DNA from 2 places in the Paenibacillus sp. FSL W8-0194 genome. Region 2 is predicted to be linked to the other one. Evidence: a T-box and tRNA genes for the amino acid it is inferred to sense, from the RefSeq annotation. Region 2 holds a T-box; the other holds one or more tRNA genes.
What was found. The T-box of region 2 lies ahead of metG (methionine--tRNA ligase). A T-box ahead of a tRNA ligase gene usually reads a tRNA of that ligase, here a tRNA-Met.

Region 1 (10,673 bases), 870 kb from region 2:
TTTACGTCGAGAACCTGGCCGTTGGCCTTGATTTCCGTCGCCCGGCCCGAGGGCCCGCGTTTCGTGACGTCCAGCGTCACGATCGGGGAAGGAGGCGACGTCTGGGTTTTGCCCTGCAGGCTTTTAAGCAGCTCGGCCGACGTAAACGGCCCGCGAACCCAGGAGTACTTGCCGGATTCGTTCACTTTTTCCAGCAAGACCGCCGTATCGCCGGGATTCATTTTGGCGACCGGGCTTTTATCGGACTGGATCAGCGGCAGCGGGCGAACGTTCGTATCTTTGGCCGTCACGGTCACTTTGGCGAGTCCGCCGCCGGTAAACGTGCCGGTCTCTTTTACGTTGTCTTCGCGCACATAGCCGCTGATGCCGGAAGGGAGCAGCACATGGTACCACATTTTTTGGCCCTTCGCCGCGGCCGTGTCCCCCTCGCTTGGCACGCTGGCGAACGCATCCCCGCCGCTGTTCCACACTTCGGAAGGATCGGCCGACGCGCCGCCGGCGTTGGAGGAGAACACCGCCTCGACCACTTTCCCGTCTTTCCGGATCACTTCGCCGCGGGTTGCATCGACCGCTTTGACTACGCTCGGGGATTCAGAGGCGACCCCATTGTAAGCCTGGCTCAGCGTCGTGTCGACGACGTCCGCGATTTTAAACTTGCTGCTTTGCCCCACTTGAAATTCCGCATAACTGCGAGCGGCGACCGCTTGGGCTTTCAGTGCTTCCGCAGGCCACGAGGACTGCATCTCGCCGCCGACGACCGAATAGAGGTACTCTTCAAACGGCAGCTCATTGACAAGCGCCAGCTGTCCGTTCAAAACGCTGATCTCCATCGCCCCGCGGTAAGAACGGTTTGATCTTTCCTTTACCTTCAGTTCCGAGCCGCTGCTCGAAGCCCATGCTTTGGCGTCTTTGCCGCTGACCAGAAAATGCTTGACGGGTTGCCCTTGGCCGACATCCTGCCGGATGATCAAACCCGGAAGTCCGGCATCGGCGTTCGAGAGCGCAAATTGCGGCAATTGCGCCGCCGCGGAGCTTGACAGGCCGGCCAAATCCTGATCGTTTGCCGCTTCCCCGACCCAAACCGCGTAGCGGCTGCCGCCGTCGGCCGTCTGCTCCAGCGCGACCATCGCATCAAACCCGGCATCCTTGATGGAGCTTGCGGCTGCCGCCGCTTGCGCTTCCGTATCGTAAGAACCGGCGGTCAAATGCTTCGGGCCCTTCACCGCGGGAACCTGCCCCTCCAGATAAGCGGCCGCGGTTTTGGCCGTGCGGGCTGCTCCTGTAGCAGCCGCCTGCTCGCTTGCATAAGGCCCGGCATATAGCTGATACACTTGTCCTGCGGAGGTCTGGGCCGCAAACAGAAACGGCTTGTCCGCCGTGGCCGCCAGTTTTTTGTAGGCCGCGGAGGCGGCCGAAAAATCCTTCGTTTCCAGCACCTTCACGCGAAAGCCGTCGATGCTGAAGCGCGCTTCTTCTCCGGCGGCAAGCGCAAAGGCGGAGGATGGCCCTTCGGCCGCTTTGAATCCTACGGACCAAGCTTGTCCGGAGGAAAGCGTCACTGCCGCCTGCGTGGATTTATACGTGCTGCCTAAATCCATGAACAAACCGACCCGGATCTGGTCGGCCGAAAGAGCCGATGCCTTGCCGGACAACTGCAAGCCGCCGGCGGCCAGCATTACGGCCAAAAGACCTTTGCCACACCATGTAACTACCTTCGGTACCGTCGATTTTCGCACTCGTAATATTCCTCCTTGCATCCCATGAAGTCTATATCAAAAATTAATGTTAAAATCGCGATTGATTTAACGGGGATCGGGCATCGGCAGTCCTAAGTGCTGATAGGCCGCAGCCGTCACGATCCTGCCCCGGGGCGTCCGCTGCAGGAAACCGATCTGCAGCAGGTACGGCTCGTACACATCCTCGATCGTTTGGCTTTCTTCGCCGATGGTGGCCGCTATCGTATCGAGGCCGACCGGCCCGCCCTTGAAGCTCGTAATCATCGAAGTAAGCATTTTGTAGTCGATTTGGTCCAAGCCGCGCGGGTCGACTTGAAGCATTTTCAGCGATTCTTCCGCGATTTTCGGCGTAATCATGCCGTCCCCCCGCACCTGGGCGTAGTCCCGGACTCTTTTCAGGAGGCGGTTCGCGATCCGCGGCGTGCCTCTGGAACGCAAAGCGATTTCCTCGGCCGCATCTCCCACGATTTCGATGCCGAAAATGTCGGCGCCGCGCGATACGATGTAGCTGAGTTCATCCACGTTGTAAAATTCGAGCCGGCTGACGACGCCGAAGCGGTCGCGCAGCGGAGCGGACAACAGACCCGCCCGGGTCGTCGCCCCGATCAGCGTAAACGGCGGCAGGTCCAATCGGACGGAGCGCGCACTAGGGCCTTTGCCGATCATAATGTCGAGCGCAAAATCCTCCATCGCCGGATACAGCACCTCTTCCACCGTACGGTGCAGCCGGTGGATCTCGTCGATGAACAGCACGTCCCCTTCCTGCAGGTTGGTCAGCAGCGCCGCCAAATCGCCGGGACGCTCGATCGCAGGCCCGGAGGTGGTGCGCAAATTGACGCCGAGCTCGTTGGCGATAATGTTGGCCAAAGTCGTTTTGCCGAGCCCCGGAGGCCCGTACAGCAGCACGTGATCCAATGCCTCGTTGCGCATCTTGGCGGCTTCGATATAAATTTTCAGGTTTTCCTTTACTTGGTTCTGTCCGATATATTCGTTCAAATACCGGGGGCGAAGGCTCAGCTCCACCGCCTGGTCTTCCATCATTAAATTTGCCGATATGATCCGGTCATCCATTCCTGTCGCCCCTCTCCCAGCAGCCGAATGCTTCGATTACCCCGCATAAAGCAGCTTCAGCGCTTTTTTCATCAATACGTCCACCGAATCTCCGAACGCCGTTTCATCCTTGATTTTGAGCCATACCCGATCCAGCTCCGCATCCGTGTATCCCAGCGCCTTGAGGCCTTCCCGCGCCTCGGACCAGGCCGATCCGTCACCTTCCTCGGGCTCGGGCACCGCAAACAGTCCGGTCGCCAGCGAAGCCGTGCCGAAGCCGTCAAGCTTGTCCTTAAGGTCCAGGACCATGCGCTGCGCCGTTTTTTTGCCGATCCCCGGCATTTTCGTCAGGAACGTAATGTTCTCTTGGTAAATGGCCGTAACCAGTTGCTCCGGCGTGCCTCCGGCCAAAATGCCCAATGCGACCTTCGGACCGATTCCCGAGACGTCGATCAGTTTGCGGAACAGCCTCTGCTCCTCCCGGGTCGGGAAACCGAACAACAGGATCGCGTCCTCCCGGACATGATGGTGGGTGTACACGGTCACGGGTCCTTCCGTTTTGGCGAATACAAAAGGATTAGGGCAGAATACGCGGTATCCTACCCCTTGAACGTCCAGCACGATATATTCATTTTCCAGATGGACCATCGGTCCTCTTAAAAAATCGATCATTTTCGCAATACCTCGTTTATTTTCGAATTTAACGCGTGCGAATGGGCGTGGCAAACCGCCACGGCCAAGGCATCCGCCACGTCATCGGGCTTCGGCACGGCCTGCAGCCTCAAAAACATCCGAACCATTTCCTGAACCTGCTTTTTCTCCGCCTTGCCGTAACCGACTATGGCCTGCTTCACCTGCATCGGCGTATATTCCGCGATGGGCAAGCCGCGCTGGGTGGCCGCCAAGATCAAAACTCCGCGCGCCTGGCTGACGAGCATCGCATTCGTGACGTTCCGGTTGAAAAACAGCTTTTCAAAAGCAACGCATTCCGGTTGATATTTATCGATCAGTTGAATCATGGCTTCGTACACATGCAGCAGCCGCTCTTCGTCGGGCGTGTGAGCCTCGGTCTGAATGCAGCCGTATTGCACCGGGGTCAGCTTGCTTCCGGCTTGATCGATGAAACCAAAGCCTACGATGGCGATCCCCGGGTCGATCCCTAATATGCGCAAATGAATTCTCTCCCCTAAATTGAAAGCGAACATATGTATTCGTTCTATTCATTATAATGTAAAACTTCGTATCAAGTCTATGACCCTAGCAGAAAAACGTCTATCGGCAGGCATTCGGCCGCCGCTAATCATATGTTCATAAAGCAGAAATTTGTCGGACTTCCCGCGGCTTGTCATGTCAAAGCGATGCTCTCCGATGTTTTGTACCCCGACAGTCGATTACATCTTTTGCAGCGTTTGGGCAGAATTGTAGGTTTGCGTCAGTTCGTGGATGAAAGCGACCATTGCGGCGTTCAAAAATTTTTGCTTGCGGTATACGATGCCCACCTTTTTCTGCGGAACGGGATGAACGATCGGGATGATGGCAATATCCGAGTGAAGGATCATGTTCAAATACGATTTCGGCAAAATCGTGCAGCTAACGTTCAGCTTGACCAATTGCAGCATCGAATCCATGGTCGACAGCTCGATGATCGGATGCAGGCGATGTCCGGCCTCTTTGCTGTAAGCGTCCACCATTTGGCGCACCAGGAATTTTTCCGGGAACAGCACCAGCGACTCCAGCGTAAGATCCTCCAGCTTGACGTCAGCCTGGCGGCTCAGCCGGTGTTTGGCGGAAACCGCAAGGCAAAGCTCCTCGGTATAAAGCTCCATGCTGACCAATTGTTCGTCGTCCAATGGCAGAAACACCACCCCAAGATCCAGCTTGTTGTCGATCAGTCCCTTCTTGGTTTCTTCGGTCGCGAGCTCGTGCACGGAGATCGAGATGCCCGGCATTTTTTGATGGAAGGAAATGAGCGTTTGCGTCAGCAGATGGTTGCCCGAGCATCCGATGGTAAGTTTTCCCCTTTGCATCCCCTTGAGTTCGTTAATTTCGGTTTGGGCTTGTTCCAATTCGTGAAAAATGTTTAATGCATGCTCTTTTAACGTCATGCCGGCTTCCGTCAAATAATTTTTTTTGCCGATCCGTTGGAATAACGGCGTTCCGACCCTTTCCTCGAGCAACCGGATTTGCTGGCTAAGCGTAGGCTGGCTGATGCCCAACTTTACGGCGGCCTTGGTAAAATGCAGCTCTTCGCAAACCGCCAGAAAATACTCAAGCAGACGAAAATCCATGGACCGATCCTCCACCATAGTTGATATCTATTATTTTAATTGATAACATTGAATTGACCAATCATTTTTTGTTATCTATAGTAGACATTATTATAAATGTACGATAGGAGCGCATGACTATGAGCGATGAGATCAAAATCCAATTAACCACCACGCCGGGGAACAAGCCGGACAGCAGCAATTTGAGTTTCGGGAAATATTTTACCGACCACATGTTTATCATGGATTACCATACGGAGAAGGGCTGGCATGATCCAAGGATCGTTCCTTACGCTCCGATCGCGTTGGACCCTGCGGCCATGGTGTTTCATTATGGGCAGGCCGTTTTCGAGGGGCTGAAAGCCTACATGACCGACTCCGGCAAGGTGCTGCTGTTCAGACCGGATAAAAACATGGAACGCTTGAACCGTTCGAACGACCGGCTGGGGATCCCTGAAGTTGACGGGGAGTTCGTCATCCAAGCGATCAAAACCTTGATCGAGATCGATAAAAGCTGGATTCCTACCGAGAAGGGCACGTCCTTGTACGTCCGCCCATTTATCATCGCCACGGAGCCATGCTTGGGGGTACGGTCCTCGTACACGTATCAGCTCATCGTCATCCTGTCGCCGGTAGGCGCTTATTACTCGGGAGGCCTGGAACCGGTCAAAATCAACGTGGAAAGCTCCTATACTCGCGCGGTTCGCGGCGGGATCGGGTATGCCAAGGCCGCAGGCAACTATGCGGCAAGCATCAAAGCCCAGGAAAACGCCAAAAAAGAAGGCTTCTCGCAGGTGCTCTGGCTGGATGCCATCGAAAAGAAATATATCGAAGAAGTGGGCAGCATGAACATTTTCTTCAAAATCGCGGGCACGGTCATCACGCCGGAAATTAACGGCAGCATCCTGGAAGGCGTGACGCGCGACTCCGTCATTACGCTGCTGAAGGATTGGGGAGTTCCGGTCGAAGAACGGAAACTATCCATCGAGGAAATTTACGAAGCCTACAAGCAAGGACAGCTGGAAGAGGTGTTCGGTACCGGTACGGCAGCGGTCATTTCGCCGGTCGGCGAGCTCCACTGGAACGAGCATACGATGGCTGTCAACGACAAAAAAATCGGCGAGTTGTCCCAGAAGCTGTATGACACCATCACCGGCCTGCAGTCCGGTCAGCTCCCGGATACGCGGAATTGGACCATCACGTTTTAACTTTAAACCGGATACGACAAAAGGATCCCGAATGTCATCCTGACATAAGGGATCCTTTTCTTTTAGCATCGGCCGTCATCCTTCACGCGCGTAATCGCTGAACGTGGACAGGACGCTGTTATATTCGTCGATGTCCTGAATGCGAATGCCGTCATACAAATGTCTTAACGCATCGTCCGGCAAGGAAGACTCCATGGAGTTGATGTCCAGCTGAAAAAACGTCTTAATGACTTTCTCCTGTTCGGGCGGACCGTCAAACAATGACAAATTGCCATCCTTGTCCAAACTCATGTATGCCCGTTGTTTGCATGCCGGCGAAAGATCATGAATCGTTTCGTTCAAAACGACTTTGCCCTGCCCTTCAAATTGTCCCTTCCAGGACGGGTGATCATTCAGCAAATTATATATTTCATCCACGTTCAGCTTGCCTAACGACCGTTCCTCTTCGCCGCAAACATAACTGTGGCGGACGACCACTTCATTAATTTGCTTGGATTTGTTAAGCAGTTTCCAAAAGTTCGAATCCTCCGGATCGCTCATCCCTTCGGACTGCTGATAATATTGAAGCGTTTCTATGGCCACTGGCGGTTTGGAGCTTAGCAAGCTTTGTACCTTGTCCGGCAAATACATGCTGACCCACACGATCGCGATCAACAGCGAAGATAACCCTAACGTTAACGACCGGCGTTTCAAACGCCGCCACTGCTTTTGCAGTTGTTTCTTGATCCGAGTTGCATTCACGATAATCCCCTTCTATTCCCTGTCTTTTTCTTTTATTGTGACCTGGGGATTACATATTTATACAGCAAAAAAGCCACCGAAAATTTCGATGGCTTTCGTGATCGGGATGACACGATTCGAACATGCGACCCCCTGGTCCCAAACCAGGTGCTCTACCAAGCTGAGCTACATCCCGTTATGAAATTGAATGCCGGTGAAGGGACTCGAACCCCCACGGTTTCCCTCACGATTTTGAGTCGCGCGCGTCTGCCAATTCCGCCACACCGGCTTATATAAAACGCGCCCTAAGAGATTCGAACTCCTGACCTTTTGATTCGTAGTCAAACGCTCTATCCAGCTGAGCTAAGGGCGCAAATTTGGAGCGGACGACGGGAATCGAACCCGCGACCCTCGCCTTGGCAAGGCGATGCTCTACCGCTGAGCCACGTCCGCAAGTGAAAGTGAAACTGGTGAGCCATGAAGGACTCGAACCTTCGACACCCTGATTAAAAGTCAGGTGCTCTACCAACTGAGCTAATGGCTCTCACTTTGATTGAGTCGTTCCAAGAAATCATTCCTGAAGCGAAGTAAAATGGCGGAACCGACGGGATTCGAACCCGCGATCTCCTGCGTGACAGGCAGGCATGTTAGGCCTCTACACCACGGTTCCACGGCCTTGAATAATTCTCCTGCAGAGAATCTGCAATATGTTATGAAAACATATGTAGACCTTTTGGAGATAAATTGCGGGGGCAGGATTTGAACCTGCGGCCTTCGGGTTATGAGCCCGACGAGCTACCGGACTGCTCCACCCCGCGTCATTATGAATCCTCGTTGATGAGGATGATATGGTGGAGACTGAGGGGATCGAACCCCCGACCCTCTGCTTGTAAGGCAGATGCTCTCCCAGCTGAGCTAAGTCTCCATGGTGACCCGTAGGGGATTCGAACCCCTGTTACCTCCGTGAAAGGGAGGTGTCTTAACCCCTTGACCAACGGGCCTTAATGGCTCCCCGAACAGGACTCGAACCTGTGACAACTCGATTAACAGTCGAGTGCTCTACCAACTGAGCTATCAGGGAATATGTACGCTTGGCAACGTCCTACTCTCCCAGGACCCTTCGGTCCAAGTACCATCGGCGCTGGAGGGCTTAACGGTCGTGTTCGGGATGGGTACGCGTGGAACCCCTCCGCTATCGCCACCAAACGATTCAAGTGCTTTGATCACCTGAAAACTAGATACGAAACGTTTGCGTTTTAAATACTCCGTAGCATTTCCCGGTTTTTGTTCCGGGCCCCGCCAAAGTACTCGGAATCAGCTGCGAAGCTGCCCTTCACTTTGGTGGGTCATTTAGGATAAGCCCTCGACCGATTAGTATTGGTCAGCTCCATGCATTGCTGCACTTCCACCTCCAACCTATCTACCTCGTCGTCTTCAAGGGGTCTTACTAATTGGGAAATCTCATCTTGAGGGGGGCTTCACGCTTAGATGCTTTCAGCGCTTATCCCGTCCGTACGTAGCTACCCAGCCATGCTCCTGGCGGAACAACTGGTGCACCAGCGGTACGTCCATCCCGGTCCTCTCGTACTAAGGACAGCTCCTCTCAAATTTCCTACGCCCACGACAGATAGGGACCGAACTGTCTCACGACGTTCTGAACCCAGCTCGCGTACCGCTTTAATGGGCGAACAGCCCAACCCTTGGGACCTACTTCAGCCCCAGGATGCGATGAGCCGACATCGAGGTGCCAAACCTCCCCGTCGATGTGGACTCTTGGGGGAGATAAGCCTGTTATCCCCAGGGTAGCTTTTATCCGTTGAGCGATGGCCCTTCCATGCGGTACCACCGGATCACTAAGCCCGACTTTCGTCCCTGCTCGACTTGTAGGTCTCGCAGTCAAGCTCCCTTCTGCCTTTGCACTCTTCGAATGATTTCCAACCATTCTGAGGGAACCTTGGGGCGCCTCCGTTACTCTTTAGGAGGCGACCGCCCCAGTCAAACTGCCCGCCTGACACTGTCCCCGTACCGGATTACGGTACCAGGTTAGAACCTAGATACGATCAGGGTGGTATCCCAACGTCGCCTCCACCTAAGCTGGCGCTCAGGTTTCAAAGGCTCCCACCTATCCTGTACAGATCGTACCCAAATCCAATATCAAGCTGCAGTAAAGCTCCATGGGGTCTTTCCGTCTTGTCGCGGGTAACCTGCATCTTCACAGGTATTAAAATTTCACCGGATCTCTCGTTGAGACAGCGCCCAAGTCGTTACGCCATTCGTGCGGGTCAGAATTTACCTGACAAGGAATTTCGCTACCTTAGGACCGTTATAGTTACGGCCGCCGTTTACTGGGGCTTCGGTTCACAGCTTCGGGACTAATCCCTAACCGCTCCCCTTAACCTTCCAGCACCGGGCAGGCGTCAGCCCGTATACTTCGCCTTACGGCTTCGCACAGACCTGTGTTTTTGCTAAACAGTCGCTTGGGCCTTTTCACTGCGGCCCCCTCGTGCTATTCACACTACCGGGGCACCCCTTCTCCCGAAGTTACGGGGTCATTTTGCCGAGTTCCTTAACGAGAGTTCTTCCGCGCGCCTTAGAATTCTCTTCTCGCCTACCTGTGTCGGTTTGCGGTACGGGCACCTTCACCTGGCTAGAGGCTTTTCTTGGCAGTGTGAGATCATGACCTTCGGTACTATAATTTTCCCTCCCCGTCACAGCCTAGCCTTAACGATGTGCGGATTTGCCTACACATCAGCCTCACTGCTTGGACAGACATCCATCAGTCTGCGTCACTACCCTCCTGCGTCACCCCATTGCTCATAGCGGTTTACGGTGGTACAGGAATTTCAACCTGTTGTCCTTCGACTACGCCTTTCGGCCTCGCCTTAGGTCCCGACTTACCCTGAGCGGACGAGCCTTCCTCAGGAAACCTTGGGCTTTCGGCGGATCAGATTCTCACTGATCTTTTCGTTACTCATACCGGCATTCTCACTTGTATACGCTCCAGCGCTCCTTACGGTACACCTTCAACGCTGTATACAACGCTCCCCTACCCCTGATGCAAGCATCAAGCCATAGCTTCGGTGGTGTGTTTAGCCCCGTTACATTTTCGGCGCAGAGTCACTCGACCAGTGAGCTATTACGCACTCTTTAAATGGTGGCTGCTTCTAAGCCAACATCCTGGTTGTCTGTGCAACTCCACATCCTTTCCCACTTAACACACACTTGGGGACCTTAGCTGATGGTCTGGGCTGTTTCCCTTTTGACAATGGATCTTAGCACTCACTGTCTGACTCCCGGTCAATCAGTCTATGGCATTCGGAGTTTGACTGAACTTGGTAACCCTTGCGGGCCCCGCACCCAATCAGTGCTCTACCTCCACGACTGTACAACCGAGGCTAGCCCTAAAGCTATTTCGGGGAGAACCAGCTATCTCCGAGTTCGATTGGAATTTCTCCGCTACCCCCACCTCATCCCCGAATTTTTCAACATTCGTGGGTTCGGGCCTCCAGTGCGTGTTACCGCACCTTCACCCTGGACAGGGGTAGATCACACGGTTTCGGGTCTACGCCCACGTACTCAGTCGCCCTATTCAGACTCGCTTTCGCTGCGGCTACGGCTTCTCACCTTAACCTTGCACGGGAACGTAACTCGCCGGTTCATTCTACAAAAGGCACGCCATCACCCCTAGATCG
Region 2 (10,673 bases):
AAGATTCCCGCCGCGTATCGAAATGAGGAAAAGAGCCCGAAGCCGGATTCATGCAAGAAAACAGGCTTCAGGCTCTATACAGCATCAGGGCGCGGCTGTCCGCATCAGTGTCCGATCATGAGCGACGGATCCGGCTTGCCTTCGCCTTCCGGCCCCGCCCCCACGATCATTTCCTTCGGTTTCCGTAAAATAAGGCAAAGCGCGACGCCTGCGACGGCCATCCAGGCCGACAGCAAAAAGACGTCGTCGAAGCCAAGCACCGTGGCCTCCAGCGGGTTGCCTCCTTTTCCGGCCGCTGCGACATGATGGGTGATGCGGCTCGTCATATATCCGGTCATGCCTGCCACGGCAAAGGACACGACCACCTGCTGCAGCGCCGACGTAAGCGGCGTCACGCGGTTTACCCACTGGCGGGGCGCCGCATTCAGCACATGCGTGTTCAGCGGCATCATCGACAAGCCCATGCCGAAGCCCATGGCCCCAAGCAGCGGCATGATGACGTACAGCGACGTGTCGGCATGGATTCCGCCCAGCAAAAACAAGGATACGGCAATGATGACGAGTCCGACGAAGGAGACCGGACGAGCGCCGTATTTATCGAAAAATTTGCCGCCGATCGGCATCGCAATGGCAGAGCAAAGCGCCTGCGGCAGCAGGATCAGGCCGGTCTCCAGCGGCGTGAATTGGCGGATGTTTTGCAGGTACAGCGGCACGAACAGCATGCAGCCGAACAGCGAGGCCTGCATGATCCACGTCAAAATGATCCCGCGCGTAAAATCCGACGAGCGGAATACCCTCAGCTCGAGCAGCGGATTTTTATGAAGCAGCTCCACGATGATGAACAACACCAAAGCCACGCCGCCAATCGCAAGGCCAAGCTCGGCTCCGCGCGAGGTCCAGGATACGCTGCCGCCCTCGTTGACCCCGTAGGCCAGCATCGCAAACGCGATCGGCGCCAGAAGAATGCCCAGCAGATCCAGCTGCTTCGGCGCGAAGCGGTCCGCCTTCGGCAAATAAGCGATGCCGAGAATGACGGCAATGACGCCGATCGGCACGTTGATCAGAAAGATCCAGCGCCAGTTGGCGTATTCCACGAGCCATCCGGACAATACCGGTCCGAGCGCCGGGGCCAGCAGCATCGGCACTCCGAGCATCCCCATGATCGCGCCCCGACGTTCCGGCGGCGCCAGCTTGAACACCATCGCCATCCCGATCGGCGCAACCATGCCGCCCCCGAGCCCCTGAATGACGCGATAGATGATCAGCTGCGTTGCATTTTGGGCGATCGAACACAACGCCGATCCCAGCACGAACAAGACGACCGTCGTGACGAAAACCTGCTTTGCCCCAAAGCGGTCGGTCATCCAGCCGGCAAGGGGAATGACGGCTGACAGCGCCAGCGTATAGCCGGTTATGGCCCACTGGATCGTTTTTAGATCCGAATTGAAAAAGTCTACAAGGTTCGGAACGGCGACATTCACGACCGTACCGTCCAAAATAACCATAATCATCCCGACGATGATCGCCAAAAGAGGCGGAAGGATCGCCTTCAGCGAAAAAGGCGCCTCTTCGGCGGCAGTATGGCCCGACAGCGGTTTAGACATAGGTTTCTCCACTCATTTCTATAGTTGGATTCGTCTCTAACATCTCTTTAATCTGTTTTGTACCGGTGAAAATAGTGACTGAACAGCATGTCGACCTGATCTTCCAGATCAGGCAGGTGAATCTCCGGCGCAGGCTCTTCCCCGCCCATGCCGAGGTAAGAGTTCATGATGACCGGGTAAAACAATGCTCCGTAAAGCTGGGCCATCATGCCGCGCACAACCGATTCGTCCGTTTCGCCCGTGATCTTCATTAACGTGTCCATCAGCTTTTCCGTCTTCATCACTTTGCTGTACCGGACATATTCGTTTTGGGAGCAGAGGATCAGCCGGCTCTGGTCAAGCAGCTCCTTGGCCAGGCCCGGATACTCCTGAAGATGCGAAATATACCGGTAAAAAAACTGCTTCAGCCGCTCAATCGGCTCCATGTCATGTTCGTCAAGCAGGGCGAAGGCGTCCCCAAAGGTGCCTACGATGCTGCCGATGGCTTGAGCGATCAGTTTCTCCTTCGAGCCGAAATGGTAGTTGACCAGCGCCAAATTCGTCGCCGCCTTATCCGCAATTCTGCGCAGCGTAACGCATGCGATCCCTTCCTCCCGGATCAGCTCGACGGTGGCGTTTAACAAGTCTAATTTGGTATCGTTTCCTGCTGCGTTTACCGAGCTGTCTTCCTTCATCAAAGCGGGTTCCGTCCCCCTTTCCGGCCGTTTTTAAACAATGTTTAATACATCGTTTAATTTACCCGCCCAAATTTGGATTGTCAATATTTTCATACGAGGATTTGCAAAAATCAGGGTGCGTTAAAATGGTTGTTATTCGAAGCATTTTGACTCCTTATGTCAGCTTTGCCAAAAGACGCTCCGTTTCCTCCGCGATCCGGGACGATTCGATTCGCTCGAACAGCAGCGCAAGAGCGGTCAGTTTGCGGCCGGCCGGCACCAAGACGATTTGCCATTCAGGTTCCGGCAGCGAGAGGAATTCTTGGATCCTGCGGCAGGAAAAAGGGATGAACGGCATAAGCAGGCTGCTTAAATTGGCGATGATCTGAACGCAGTTGTGCAGGGTGACGCCGCAGGCTTCCCGGTTGTCCTTGATTTGCAGCCAAGGCTTTTGTTCGTCAAAGTATTTGTTCGCTTTGCGCACAAAGGCGAAAACACCCTCCAAAGCTTCCTTCAGACGCCCGGCTTCGATCAGGTTTCCCGTGCTTCGGTACAGCTCTTCAAGCGATGTTTTCCATCGGGCCGGAAGTTCTCCTTCCGGAATCGACCCGTCAAACGATTTATGAACGAAAGCAAGCGTCCGCTGCACGAAATTGCCGAAAGCGCCCAACAGCTCGCCGTTATGGCTGTGAATGAATTCCCGCCACGAAAAATCCGCGTCCCGGTGCTCCGGTCCGTTCGCAATCAGGAAATACCGGATGGAATCCGGCTCGTATCTCGCAAGCAGGTCGGGAACCCACACCGCCCAGTTGCGGCTGGTCGAAAACTTCCTGCCTTCAAGCGTCAAATGCTCGCAGGAAAGGATTCGGTCCGGCAGATGCAGACCGCCTGCCCCCAGCAAAATGGCCGGCCAAATCAGCGTATGGAACGGAACGTTGTCTTTCCCGTGCACATAATAGGAAGTCATTTCTCCCTCCCCCTCAACCCAAAACGGCTCCCATCGTTCCCCGGATTGCGCGGCCCATTGCTTGCTCGCTGACAGATAACCGCTGACGGCTTCGATCCAGACGTATATTTTTTTATCCTCAAAACCCGGGAGCGGAACATCCACGCCCCATGCCAAATCCCGGGTCGCCGCCCGGTCCTGCAGGCCTTCTTCCAAATACCGCTTCGTTATCTTCCCGGCGTTGTCACGCCACCCCTCCGCCTGCCCGGCATAACGGGACAACTCCTCCTGAAACCGAGATAATGCCAAATAATAATGCTCCGTCGGCCGTTCCACCGGCGCATTCCCGCACAGCTTGCAAATTCGCTCCTTAAGTTCCGAGGGCTCCAGCAGCGTCTGGCAATCATCGCATTGGTCTCCCCGCGCCCGCTTGCCGCAAACCGGGCAAATGCCCTCCACATACCGGTCCGGCAAAAAGCGCCGGTCGGTTTCGCAGTAGGTTTGCAGCACCGTTTTTGGATATAAGTATCCTCGTTCCAGCAGCCGCAAAAACAGCTCCTGCGCCGTTGCATGATGGGCCGGCCGATCCGTGCGCGTATACAGATCATAGCTGAATCCCATTTTTTCGAAGCAAGCCGCGAATTCCTCATGGTACCGCCCCGCAAACTCTCCCGGCTCGATGCCTTCCTGCCCCGCTTGAACGGCCACTGGCGTTCCATGGCAGTCGCTGCCTGAAACGTAAAGCACCTTCTCTCCTTTGGACCGGAAATACCGCGCCAGCACGTCCCCTGGCAGCAGGCTGGCCAGCCTGCCCAAGTGAAGCGAGCCGTTGGCGTAAGGCCACGCCCCGCCGATAAAAATATGCTTCATCGTTTACTCCTCCTTTTTTCGCTTGAAAATACAAAAAAGCCCTCATCCCCATAAGGGACGAGAGCTGATTGCTCACGTGTTACCACCCAAATTCATCAATGCCTCGCGGCACTCACCTCGTCAGGTACGCCGCAGGCAAATCCGCGGTTATACCCTAGCACGTTAACGGGTGCGGGCATCCGGCGCAGCCTACATCCCGTGCGGGATTCGATGCGCAGCTCCAAGACCATGTTCCCGGGGGTATTCCCTGCTCCTTTTCAGCTGCCGGAGCTCTCTGCAGAGGGCGTCGCCGCGGTACTCTTCTTTTCATCGCTTTTGTCGAGTTTGAAGTTATTGGAAGAATTATACACAGAAAGGCGAAGCAGAGTCAAGAATGAAAAGCCTTGTTCCATGAAACCTGGGCTTACACGAATTCCCCATTGTGGATCAGCCCGAGCCTTTTAGCCTCTACAATCGCCTCCGAGCGTGAACGCACGCCCAGCTTTTCGAAGATCCGGGTCAAATTGTACTCGACCGTACGCTGGCTCATAAGCAGCTTCGCGGCGATATCCTTGTTGCTGCTGCCGCCTGCGACCTCCTGCAAAATTTCCTGCTCCCGCTCATTAATGGAGACGTCCTCCATCGTCTTATCGTTGCGGATGGAAGAGAGCCGTACCTCGCTTCGCCGCAGCTGCCTCAAAAGCGAAACAGGGATTACCGCTTCCCCGCGGAGCGCGCAGCGGATCGCATTTAACAGCTGCTCCCGGCTGGCCGTTTTGCTTATGATGCCCGAAACACCCGCCTCCACCAGCAAATTGAAATTCGAGCTGATCTCGTAGCCCGTATAGATCAGAATCCGAAAATCCGGATTGATGCCCATCAATCGTTTGGTAAGCTCCAGACCGCTGATCACCGGAATGTTCAGATCAAACAGCATGACGTCAAATTCCTGGGTTTTGGCTATTTCCAACGCCTCCGGCGAATGATAGGAAACCGTTACTTCCATATCGGGGTCCTGTTCGATCATCGTTTTCGTACCCTCACAAACTGAAGGATGGTCGTCAACTAGCAAAATACGAATCATCGTTCTCTCCTCCTTCTTCACTGTGGGGATTCATCGGCAGCGTCAACTGAACTTCAAAGCCTTTGCCCGGTTCCGAATGAAAAACAATATCCCCGTCAAGGCTGCGCACGCGTTCCTTGATGCCCGAAATCCCCATATGCTTGAACGAATCGGTAAGTTCCGTCAACTGAAGCCCGCGGCCGTCATCCTTATAGTAAAAATACAATTCGCTGTCGCGCTGCTCCAGCTCGATCAGGATTTGGGACGCCCCCGCATGCTTGTCGGCGTTTCGCAGCAATTCCTGCACGATACGGTAAACCGCCAATATTTGCACGTCATTAAGCTCGATGACGGTCGGTTCCGCCCGAAGCGTCACGGAATAATTGGAGCGGATCTGCTCCTGCTGAATCAGCTGTTCCAGCGCCTCCACGATCCCCATCTCTTTCAGGAGGGGCGGGCGCAGCTCGTTGCAGGTCTGCCTGATCTGATGTATAACGTCGAGAAGTCCTTCTTTGATCTGGTCCAGCTGTTCCAGCAAACCGTCTTCCATCGGGTAATCCAGCATCAGCGACTCCAGCTTCCGGTACCAGATGAGCTGATCCTGCAAAGCCGCGTCATGCAGATCCGAAGCAAGCCGTCTGCGCTCGTTTTCGGAAAGGGTAAAAATCAGGCGGAGCACCCAGGAAGGCGCTTCCCTCTGGCTTTTCATCTCCATTTCCAGGTTCTCGATCAACCCTTCGATCAAATACAGGTTTTCGTATACGATCCCGCTGTAATGAGCTATCGTTTTGAGCCAGTTTTTTTCGTCCATGTTGAGGCTCGTATGGTTAACCTTTTCGTCGATCCACAATACGTGCTGCGTTGTTCCGTAATTGCCCGTCACCAGCCCGGTGCCGACCGGCAGGCGGATCATATCTCCTACCGCCGGCTTATGACCCAGTTTTTGCAGCGCGGCTTCGATCTCCGGAGCGGCTTTCCCGTCCCCCGAAACCGCAGGTCGGTCCATGCTTTTATCCTGAACGATTTTCAGAAAGGAGACATTCCGAACGGGCAAAATCATGCAGACCTCCCGCTCCAGCAGCTTCTCCAGATCGGAACGTTTCATCACCTTCGAAATCCGCTTGGAAAAGCGGTCGATGCTTCCTTGAAAATCATGAGTTTCCTTAAGAAAGTGCGGCCTGAGCCTATAGTCCATAAATTCCTTGGCGAACAAAAACAGCGTAATCATGAAGTAGACCAATATAAAAATTTGAATCCACTTGACCCAGGTATATTGATCCTGATGCATAATTACGGCCATCAAACCGATGATGACCAAAGCCGGAATAAAAGAAATCGACGTATAATAAAAGAAGCGGTTCAGCACAAAGTCGATATCAAACAGCCTTTTCGTGATAAAGAGATAAAAATACACGACCGGAATGGCCACCAGAAAAATCGCCGTCAGCTTTGCCGGGGCAAAGGACAGGCCGAAAAACCCGGGAATGGCGTCAAACAGCAAAAATGGCAGAAAAGCAACCGTATGTCCGGTTAACGTAATTTTGAAAAGCGAGCGGAGCTCCCCGGAACGGTGCTTTATGAATTTGCTAATCAATTTGTAAACGATGACCACATTGGCGTACACGAAAAACACAAGCAGCGCCGTCGTCTCATACGGATGGATCGGGATTCCGGGAATGACGCTCAGCACCATCATCATGCCGACCAACGAGGCGAACAGGTAAAACGCTCTGAGCCCCGCCCTGGTAATAAATCGTTCTTGATAGTTCCGAAGATAGGCCTCCATAAAGTGGATAAAGAAGACCGGTATGCTGGCGAAACTGATTCCGAGCGTAATTCTTCCGACGGGGTTCAGCAGCCCCGAAGCCGCCGAGCTGAAATAACTTAGACCAATGCTCAGAAAAAACAGGATCAAGAGCTTGGCAGCCCGGTCTTCCTTTTCCTTCTTATATACATAAACCGAGAAAATCAGCAGCAGCACCAGAGATAAGCCGGGGATGACCAGATAAAATAACGTGCCGTACGCCGAAACGCCATGATCAACGGGCAGCGTTATCGTATACGAAGAACCGTCCGGTGCTTGACGTTCGATCTCGATGTGGTCTGCGCCTACAATGACTCCATACGTCCGGATCGCTTCCGATTGGAGGGGATCGGCTCCGTCCACATTGACCACGATGTCGCCGGGCTTAATGATGCCTTTGGCCCAGCTGTCGGGCTCGATGGCCGTCACGGCCATGCGGCCGTCCGCGTTCGGAGCGACGTCGATCCCCATGTCCCGCTGGTTGATGATGACGCCTGCCAAATATGCGACCAATACGATGAGTGCAATCCATCCTGCAGCAAGTTTGATGTTATTCGTCCATTTCGACAATGAAGTAGGCCTCCAGATCACTTAGTGTGTTGTATGGGGGTTAAGCAACTTGAGAATTTAAGCCCAATATGCGCTTTTGCGGAGGGAGTCATCCGGTTTGCGCTCTTGCATGACATCCAAGAATGCGCGCTGTTCGAATGCCGACATGCCGGCCAGCTGCAGTTGTCCGTTTTGAATCCGGGCCATAAATTCAGGTTCCGTTACAATTTTGCGAATCATTTCTTTCAACATTGTCGTTTCCTCCCAATGGATCAATTTGCTTCCTTTGATTTCAATATATCAAGGCAGCATCCATTGCAAAACGACAACGTATCACGTATTTCCCGCAAATCGATTGCGTGGGAGTTTGCGGCATCATTGCGGTACCCCGAACAAGTTGATCAGCTTGTTACCGCGCGGCTTCGATCATTAAGTCACGCCATTTCGCGTCCATCTCCATGCCCTCGATGATGTTCAGAAACCGGTAATAGTGGGATCGCATCCGAACGGAAGTATATAATGCGGTGCCTGTCCGCTGCACCACGGCGCAAAACTCCTCTTCGCGATGCAGCACCTCCTCCGGTTGGAGGCGACCCGCAAAATAGTCCACGATCCAGCGTTCATCCTGTTCCTCGGCAGTAGAAAGCAAAAACAGTACCGGGAGCGTTTTTTTGCGGCGCAAAAAATCATTTTTGTTTCCCCAATCCAGCAAATCCCTATAATCGTTTTTAATCTGAGCGGCGATGCCGACCTCCCGGGCATACTCGGCCACCCGTTCGTCCGCCTGTCCGGTAGCCAAAATGACTCCAATCATGCAGGCGCATACCAATAGGGCCGCCGACTTTTGCTCCACCATCTTCAGGTATTCATCCTCGTCGCGGGCGGCATTCAGCAGATCCAACGTTTGGCCGTTAATGGCCACCAGCATTTGACGGTTTAAAAAGGCTGCGGACTCATGCACCCTCTCCAGCGGAAAGTCGCTGTAAAGCAGCGTCTCCTGGGATAAGGTCAAAAAGCCGATGGCGAGGTTTAGCGCAATATCCTTCGAAAGCCGGTGCCAAGGCATTCCTCCATGGTCTTCATCCTGCAAATCGTCGATGATGTCCAGGCCAAGAATCATCAGCTCCACCGCTGCCGCAGCCCTGTAGACGGCGTCGCCTTCCCCGCCGAACATCCGGTAATGCAAAACGGTCATTTTGCCGAACAATAGGGATTCGGCTTGCTTCACCCGCAAAGACGCCAAAGCAGCCTCAAGCAGCATTTCCACTCTGAAAAACGCCTTTGCTTGGCCTTCCAATTCGGACATGATCCTGGGTTCAAATTGCTCCACGAACTCCCCTCCCGAAATTTCGCAATTTCCACCAATATTTAACTCTTATTTTAATGGATGCTACAATCCGTTTCCATAGTTTTCCTAAAACTCCCCCGCAATTGATAGGCCCTATAATATTGAAAAAAAAAAGCATCTGCAGGCCCTGGATCGGCCGGCAGACGCTTTTATTCAGCTTATTAGGCAATGACAGCGGGAATAACGCGGAGTGATCAAACTCGTAAAACCGATCTCCTGATCGCGAAGCAGCATTTTCCGCTCATGGACGGTAGAAAGCAATGTAATATAGGAGCTGTAGTGGTCGATCAGCGATTTGAGGAACTCCTCTTCCAGGAGCTGTCCGGCAGGCACCGACAAAGGACTCGACCAACGGATTTGATAAGCTTCGAGCTTGCGGACCATGCAATCCAGGCAAAAGGTTGGGTGAGTGACATACATCGGTCCAATCTCAGCGATCCGGCCTTGCACGACACGGCACAGAAACAGGGTATCTCCCCGCTTGGAATCTATCTCCTGCTTCAGCTGCCGAAGCTGTCCGGGCTCGCGGTACAAGACCAGATAGTTTCTCGGAGCGTTCGTGTCTTCAGCCGACGGGGTCTGCCACAACCGAAGGTCCAAGTCCGTGTCCTCGTATGCGATGACGGCAAACTCCGAGCGCAAATATTCCCTGGCGACGACCAGCGACAATGAATAGAGATCCACGTCGGGGCCAACCTGCGAAAAGAACCGTTTGAACCTTTCCAGCCCTTCCGAGCGGACCCGGTCCACCAAAATCCCTTTATGGTACAAGTTTTGGACCCCCTGGGCGCCCGCAGGCAGGTCCTGATTCTCCAAGATCCGCTTCAGCTTCTCGGGCTCTTGATGGGGAATCGTGTAAAGCGGATGGTCGCGGCGGTAACGGTTCATCACCCGCAAAGCCTTTTCGGCCGGCTCAAGTTCGAAAAAGGCATTAATCATTCGAATGTCCTCCTCCTTTACCCCAGCAGCATGGCGTACACGCAGTGCTGGTATTTTTGTTCACGCACCTGCAGCATTTCCTCCACTTTATCGGCAAAAAAACCGCAGATGGGCAGCGTTCGTTTATCGAGCGCGGTACTGATCAGCTGGATGTTCTGGGCGATATGGCCTGCCTCGATCAATGCAAGCTTATAAGACAACCGCCCGTATTTCCGGAAACTGTACTGCAGGTCTGCAATGAAAAACAGCAAAATCGAAACGCCTTCCAGCATGGAACTGCGGGCATCCGTTTTGTATAGCGTCATCGGAAGCATCCGTTCAAGCTCGCCTATTTCAAGAGAACCCCGATACCGGTAGAGCTCCTGCTGTACCGGCGCGTAATAATACACGCCTTCCTCCAGCCCCTCCACGCCGCGGATATACATGTACAGCTTAATCGGATACATGGCGCCGCCCGACGGATATGTACGCATCGCAATCACTTCTTCCGTTCCCCGGCTGCCCATATGGCGGTGAGTATCGCGGATTCCCGCCGACCAGGTCAACAAAGCGTTCACGTCGGATAACGTCCACGTCTGCCCCATGCCGTTAATAAAGGTTGATCTTCGTTTAAGCAGCAGCCGGGCCAATTCGGCCTCCGCGTTTTCGGGAAACGACGCTCCCCGCTCCAGCGCAATTTTCTCCAAATATTCAGGCAGGGGCACTTCATGCTTGGAAAAAACGTAATCGTCCAGCGGCCGCTGGTTAAAACGCCATGCGACGGACCGCGGTTCCTGATTCGCCAACTCCTCGAACAGCACGTCGTAATCATAAAATTCGGAAAGCTCGTTATGAGACGGTTGCATTTCCGTTCGCCTCCTGACCGGTATGGAATCTCCATAAAACTTCATAAAGCGCGTATTCATATTCCGGGCC

Region 1: it has a tRNA-Met gene. The T-box ahead of metG (methionine--tRNA ligase) is inferred to sense a tRNA for this amino acid. The anticodon was not compared.

What each region holds. Positions count from the first base shown of each region.
Region 1 is NZ_CP150205.1:1,469,654-1,480,326, reverse strand. It holds gene MKY58_RS06420 (SpoIID/LytB domain-containing protein) at 1-1,736, opposite strand, end outside; gene ruvB (Holliday junction branch migration DNA helicase RuvB) at 1,803-2,807, opposite strand; gene ruvA (Holliday junction branch migration protein RuvA) at 2,844-3,458, opposite strand; gene ruvC (crossover junction endodeoxyribonuclease RuvC) at 3,455-3,958, opposite strand; gene MKY58_RS06400 (LysR substrate-binding domain-containing protein) at 4,178-5,074, opposite strand; gene MKY58_RS06395 (branched-chain amino acid aminotransferase) at 5,194-6,261, shown strand; gene MKY58_RS06390 (BofC C-terminal domain-containing protein) at 6,337-7,002, opposite strand; tRNA gene MKY58_RS06385 (tRNA-Pro) at 7,104-7,177, opposite strand; tRNA gene MKY58_RS06380 (tRNA-Leu) at 7,191-7,270, opposite strand; tRNA gene MKY58_RS06375 (tRNA-Arg) at 7,281-7,354, opposite strand; tRNA gene MKY58_RS06370 (tRNA-Gly) at 7,360-7,434, opposite strand; tRNA gene MKY58_RS06365 (tRNA-Lys) at 7,450-7,525, opposite strand; tRNA gene MKY58_RS06360 (tRNA-Asp) at 7,575-7,651, opposite strand; tRNA gene MKY58_RS06355 (tRNA-Met) at 7,726-7,799, opposite strand; tRNA gene MKY58_RS06350 (tRNA-Val) at 7,831-7,906, opposite strand; tRNA gene MKY58_RS06345 (tRNA-Glu) at 7,908-7,982, opposite strand; tRNA gene MKY58_RS06340 (tRNA-Asn) at 7,987-8,062, opposite strand; rRNA gene rrf (5S ribosomal RNA) at 8,071-8,187, opposite strand; rRNA gene MKY58_RS06330 (23S ribosomal RNA) at 8,333-10,673, opposite strand, start outside.
Region 2 is NZ_CP150205.1:603,372-614,044, reverse strand. It holds gene MKY58_RS02650 (DHA2 family efflux MFS transporter permease subunit) at 105-1,604, opposite strand; gene MKY58_RS02645 (TetR/AcrR family transcriptional regulator) at 1,652-2,278, opposite strand; gene metG (methionine--tRNA ligase) at 2,436-4,076, opposite strand; T-box leader at 4,127-4,395, opposite strand; gene MKY58_RS02635 (response regulator transcription factor) at 4,480-5,139, opposite strand; gene MKY58_RS02630 (ATP-binding protein) at 5,117-7,492, opposite strand; gene comX (competence pheromone ComX) at 7,550-7,723, opposite strand; gene MKY58_RS02620 (polyprenyl synthetase family protein) at 7,881-8,801, opposite strand; gene MKY58_RS02615 (hypothetical protein) at 8,973-9,758, opposite strand; gene MKY58_RS02610 (SagB/ThcOx family dehydrogenase) at 9,776-10,603, opposite strand; gene MKY58_RS02605 (thiopeptide-type bacteriocin biosynthesis protein) at 10,587-10,673, opposite strand, start outside.